DNA from 2 places in the Trinickia sp. EG282A genome. Region 1 is predicted to be linked to the other one. Evidence: predicted binding sites of a transcription regulator. Region 1 holds the regulator's gene; the other holds the start of a gene.
The links. The regulator HrcA, encoded in region 1, represses chaperone genes, less so after heat shock. The targets are predictions, from matches to a motif close to TTAGCACTCNNNNNNNNNGAGTGCTAA.
Positions count from the first base shown of each region.

Region 2: the regulator HrcA is predicted to act here: its motif matches at 1,232-1,258, upstream of groES (co-chaperone GroES).

Region 1 covers NZ_JBFRCC010000001.1:232,166-235,299, forward strand. Annotated here, with positions in the region: gene AB4Y31_RS01095 (NAD kinase) at 1-636, opposite strand, end outside; gene hrcA (heat-inducible transcriptional repressor HrcA) at 988-2,007, shown strand; gene hemH (ferrochelatase) at 2,202-3,134, shown strand, end outside.
Region 2 covers NZ_JBFRCC010000001.1:530,327-533,460, forward strand. Annotated here, with positions in the region: partial or broken gene AB4Y31_RS02385 (pentapeptide repeat-containing protein) at 1-101, opposite strand, end outside; gene groES (co-chaperone GroES) at 1,328-1,618, shown strand; gene groL (chaperonin GroEL) at 1,659-3,134, shown strand, end outside.

The sequences.
Region 1 (3,134 bases):
GGGCACGAGCACCAGGCCCTGCAGCTGCGGGTGCAGGATCGGACCCTGGGAGGACAGCGCATAGGCCGTCGAGCCCGTCGGCGTGGCGACGATCAGGCCGTCCGAGCGTTGGTCGTACATGAACCGGCCGTCGACGAACACACGCAGCTCGGCCATTCCCGAAAAGCCGCTGCGGTTGACGACGACGTCGTTGAACGCCAGCGCGTGATAGATCGGCTCGTCGGCGCGTACGATGCGCGCCTCGAGCAGCGTGCGCTCCTCGCGCTCGTAACTGCCCGCGAGCATCTGCGGCACGCGTTGCTGCATCTCCGCGACCGGTATGTCCGTGATGAAGCCGAGCCGCCCCTGGTTGATGCCGATGAGCGGCGTCCGGTAGGGCGCGAGCTGACGCCCGATGCCGAGCATGGTGCCGTCGCCGCCGAGAACGACCGCAACATCGGCACGCGCCCCGATTTCGGCGGGCGTGAGCGCGGGATAGCCGGTCGCGCCGACCTCGCGTGCGGTATCGCCTTCGAAGACGACCTCGAAGCCGCGTTTCGCGATGCAGCCGGCGAGCGCCATCAGCGGCTCGCCGATGCCGGGCGTATTGCTGCGCCCGACGAGCGCAACCGTCTTGAATTGGTGACCCATTTCCATGCCGGCATTACACCATAGCTACGGTCTGTTTACATACGGAGGCTGGCCATGTTGCCCGGAGCGGCTGCTCGGGACGCGTTTCGTATGTAAGCGGACCCTGGGTTGAAAAAGCACCGCCTCGCGAGCTCGGACGGGCCCCGATCACCCTCGCCTCGACGCGCGCGGGTTCCGAGAAGATTCCTCCGCATTGATTTGTCGCTAGAATGATGTCGTGCCGATGACAGGCTGCCTCTCCGGCGCGAATCTTGCGGGCGCTGCGCCGCTCGCGGCGGCACGCCGGGCGGGAGGCGGCCAGCATGTCCGCGGGGGCGCGGACATGGGGCCATCGGCGTTCGTCTAAAATCTTGCGTCATGCTAGAACCACGCGCTCAGACTCTGCTGAAAACCCTGATCGAGCGATATATCGCGGAAGGTCAGCCGGTCGGCTCGCGCACGCTGTCGCGCTATTCGGGGCTCGAACTGAGCCCGGCGACGATACGCAACGTGATGTCGGACCTCGAGGAGCTCGGGCTCGTAGCGAGCCCTCATACTTCCGCTGGCAGGGTGCCGACGCCGCGCGGCTATCGTCTGTTCGTCGATACGATGCTGACCGTCGAGCCGGTTGCGGACGAGGAGGCGGTCACACGCGTGGTTGAAAGGACGCTGACGCCCGGGGAGCCGCAGAAAGTCATCGCGGCCGCGGCGAGCGTGCTTTCGAACCTTTCGCAGTTCGCGGGCGTCATCCTGACGCCGCGCCGCAGCCATATCTTCAAGCAGATCGAGTTCATGCGCCTGTCGGACAAGCGCATCCTGCTCATCATCGTCACCCCCGAAGGGGACGTGCAGAACCGCATCATGGCCACGCAGCGCGACTACACGCCGTCGCAGCTCATCGAGGCATCGAACTACATCAATGCGCACTTCGCCGGGCTTTCGTTCGATGAAGTTCGCCGGCGCCTGCGAGAGGAAATCGACCAGTTGCGCGGAGACATGACCGCGCTCATGCAGGCAGCGGTGACCGCCAGCACCGACGAAAGCGAGATGGGCGAGACGGTGTTGATTTCCGGCGAGCGCAACCTGCTCGAGGTGGCGGACCTGTCGTCCGACATGGCGCGGCTGCGCAAGCTTTTCGATGTATTCGACCAAAAGACGAGCCTCCTGCAATTGCTGGATGTATCGAGCCACGCCCAAGGCGTACAAATATTCATCGGCGGTGAATCGAATCTGGTGCCGATCGAACAGATGAGCGTGGTGACGGCGCCTTATGAAGTCAACGGCAAGATCGTCGGCACGCTAGGTGTGATTGGACCGACGCGCATGGCGTACAGCCGCGTGATTCCAATCGTCGACATCACCGCGCGGCTGCTTTCGACGGCCTTGAGCCAACAGTAAGCGCGCCCGCGGACGCTCGCCGCACGCTCCGTTCGCGAACGCCGACGCCCCTTGCATGATCCTTCGCACACGGCCTTCGCGCCATTGGCCAAATGGCCGAGTCGCCATGGCCGCAGCCCTCGCTATAATCGGTGGACCTGAACCGAGGCCGGCTCATACGGATACGGTCTCTCACCCGGCCCTGTCGATTGCCCATGCGTTTCGATCTCGAGCTGCCGTCGCAGCCTGCCGCGTCACACCGAGTCGCCGTCTTGCTGATGAACCTCGGCACGCCGGATGCGCCGACGGCGCGCGCGGTGCGTCGCTATCTCGTCGAATTTCTGACCGATCCGCGCGTCGTCGAAATTCCGGCGCTCGTCTGGCAGCCGCTGCTGCGCGGGCTGATCGCGCCGTTGCGCGCGGCGAAGGTTGCCAAGAAATATGCGTCGATCTGGATGCCGGAGGGCTCGCCGCTGCGCGTCTATACCGAAAGGCAGACGGAGGCGCTGCGGGCTCTGCTTCATTCGAACGGGTATCCGGTCATCGTCGACTATGCGATGCGCTATGGAACGCCAGGCATCGGCGCGATGTTGAATCAGCTCAAGCTCGCCGGTGCCGAGCGGGTGCTGCTGATGCCGATGTATCCGCAATACTCGGCATCGACGACGGCGACGGCGTTCGACGCCGCGTTCGCGGCCCTCAAGCGGATGCGCAACCAGCTCGAAGTCCGGACGGTCCGGCATTTTGCCGATCATCCGTCGTATATTCGGGCGCTCGCCGAGGAGGTGCGGCGGCACTGGGCCGCGCGCGGCCGCCCCGACTTTGCCACGGGGGACAAGCTCGTGTTGAGCTTTCACGGCGTCCCGAAACGCACGCTCGACCTCGGCGACCCTTATCACGAGCAATGCCGGCTGACGGCGGCGCTGCTCGCGAGCCAGCTTGCGCTGAGTTCGACCGAGTGCCTCGTCACTTTTCAGTCGCGCTTCGGCAAGGCGGAGTGGCTGCAGCCCTACACCGCGCCAACGTTGCGAGAGCTCGGCGCGGCCGGCGTGCGGCGGGCCGACGTCTTTTGTCCCGGGTTTACGTCGGATTGTCTCGAGACGATCGAAGAGATCGGCCTCGAAGTTCGCGACGAATTCCTGCGCGCG
Region 2 (3,134 bases), 300 kb from region 1:
GCTCGGACCAGCTGCGCTCGGACCAGCTGCGCTCGGACCAGCCGCGCTCGGACCAGCGGCACTCGGACCAGCTGCACTCGGACCAGCTGCACTCGGACCACCCGAAGTTGGACCGGCTGCGCCCGAACCTCCCTCGCCTAAAGCAGCTCCGCTATAACCGGCTGAAGGCCGTCCTTCATTCAGCTGCGGTGAAGGAGGACTTTGAGATGGTGCGCTCGGGTGATTGAGCGAAGCGGACACGCGCGGGGCGAGGTTAGGTCTGCCAATTGCATTTCCCTGCGTTGGAGGCGACGGTGATCTCGCCAGATCGTCGGGCGAAGACGCTTGCTGCCTTGGCAGCGCGGGCCGCGTGATCTCGGGCGCATGCCGCACGATCGTTTTCGCGTGCGGCGCCGGATGACGGCGATTCTGTGTGGCTGTGGCGGTAGAGGGTGCTCGCTCAGGCGCTCGCGTAACGGACTGCGGCGCAGCAGAATCCGGAGCAGGTTCAGCGCGATGAACGGGCGGGGCGGAAGACACAGGCGGCGGGGCGACCTCGGCACTTTCAACCGCGGTTCCGCGAGCGGGAGGCGCTGGTGGTTGCGCGATCTGACCGGACCACGTATGTGGCGCTGACGACCTGAGTCCGATGATGCCGAGCGCCTGGTCACTGCCGAACCGATCGCCATACGCGATGACACCCATCACCCCGACAACCAGTGCGCTTGCTGCCGCAACCTGAAGCCCAAGACGTTTGCGCCGCACAGGCGGCCCAGCCTTGACGTCTGCATCCGAGCTATCTGGACTGTAATCGTAGTGCGCAAACTCGTTGTGCCTGAACGGTACAAAACGCTTTGTATCGTTTCGTCTGATCCTTTCATTCGCTACATTCATCTGCCGTCTCCTTGCGGAGTGCTCATTGGAATGAGCCGCGGGACCGCCCTGCGAGCTCGAGCCCCTGGTCCGCCCACGGCAATGGAGAGCGGTTATGAGCCTATGCTAAGCCTCAGCTGGGAAAACGCTCGCCATCTTCGTGGCCGATGTGGACGGGTGGCCTGAGTCGCCGTCCGGCGTGCTTTTGCGGGAGGGTCCACACTTGGCGACGACACGATGCAGGTGACGCATTCGCCATGCCTGCCGGGCCCGTGCAAGCGAATGCTCGAGCTGACAAATTGAGAGTGGTTGGAAGCCCCGACGCCGGAAAAACTTCTGATCGAACCCTTCTTGAATTCCCCGGATCCCGTCCATATAATTAGCACTCGCTGCACGTGAGTGCTAACAAGTTCCGCCCGGTTCGCTGGGCGGGTCTACCTCAGCGTCCTTCAGTCTCAATCAGAGAGGAGTATGTATGAACCTTCGTCCTTTGCACGATCGCGTCATCGTGAAGCGTTTGGATCAGGAAACCAAGACCGCCTCGGGCATCGTGATTCCTGACGCCGCGGCCGAGAAGCCGGATCAAGGCGAAGTGCTCGCGATCGGGCCGGGCAAGCGCAACGACAAAGGCGACCAAATCGCGCTCGACGTCAAGGTTGGCGATCGTGTGCTCTTCGGCAAGTACGCTGGCCAGACCGTGAAGGTCGAGGGCCAGGAACTGCTCGTGATGCGCGAAGAAGACATCATGGCGGTCGTCCAGAAGTAATTCAGGTTCGTATTCCACAAAGATTTCAAGGAGTTAGAAGATGGCAGCTAAAGACGTCGTATTCGGCGACAGCGCTCGTGCCAAGATGGTCGAAGGCGTGAACATTCTGGCCAACGCAGTGAAGGTCACGCTGGGCCCGAAGGGCCGCAATGTCGTCCTCGAGCGCAGCTTCGGCGGCCCGACCGTCACGAAGGATGGCGTGTCGGTCGCGAAGGAAATCGAACTCGAAGACAAGCTCCAGAACATGGGCGCGCAGATGGTGAAGGAAGTCGCGTCCAAGACGAGCGATAACGCCGGTGACGGCACGACGACGGCGACGGTGCTCGCGCAGTCGATCGTCCGCGAAGGCATGAAGTACGTCGCGTCGGGCATGAACCCGATGGACCTGAAGCGCGGTATCGACAAGGCCGTGACGGCCGCTGTCGAAGAGCTCCGCAAGATCAGCAAGCCCTGCACGACGAGCAAGGAAATCGCGCAAGTCGGCGCAATCTCGGCGAACAGCGACGAATCGATTGGTTCGCGCATCGCTGAAGCGATGGACAAGGTCGGCAAGGAAGGCGTGATCACGGTCGAAGACGGCAAGTCGCTCGCGGACGAGCTCGAAGTCGTCGAAGGCATGCAGTTCGATCGCGGCTACCTCTCGCCGTACTTCATCAACAACCCGGACAAGCAAGTCGCCGTTCTCGAGAACCCGTTCGTGCTGCTGCACGACAAGAAGGTCTCGAACATCCGCGATCTGCTGCCGGTGCTCGAGCAAGTCGCGAAGGCCGGCCGCCCGCTCCTCATCATCGCTGAGGACGTCGAAGGCGAAGCGCTCGCAACGCTCGTCGTCAACAACATCCGCGGCATCCTGAAGACCGTTGCGGTCAAGGCGCCTGGCTTCGGCGATCGTCGCAAGGCGATGCTCGAAGACATCGCGATCCTGACGGGCGGCCAAGTGATCGCCGAAGAAACGGGCCTGACGCTCGAAAAGGCGACGCTGCAAGAGCTCGGTCAAGCGAAGCGCATCGAAGTGGCGAAGGAAAACACCACGATCATCGACGGTGCGGGCGACGCGAAGAACATCGAAGCGCGCGTGAAGCAAATTCGCACGCAAATCGAAGAAGCGACGTCGGACTACGACCGCGAAAAGCTCCAAGAGCGTGTCGCGAAGCTGGCTGGCGGCGTGGCCGTCATCAAGGTCGGTGCGGCAACCGAAGTCGAAATGAAGGAAAAGAAGGCACGTGTCGAAGACGCGCTGCACGCTACGCGTGCCGCCGTTGAAGAAGGCATCGTTCCTGGCGGCGGCGTTGCGCTGATCCGCGCTCGCACGGCGATCGACGGCCTGAAGGGCGCGAACGCAGACCAAGACGCCGGCATCAAGATCGTGCTGCGCGCGATGGAAGAGCCGCTGCGTCAGATCGTGACGAACGGCGGCCTGGAGCCGGGTGTCGTCGTGGCGGCCGTTGCCGACGGCAAGGGCAACTACGGCTTCAATGCCGCAACGGAAGAGTACGGCGACCTCGTCGAGGCCGGC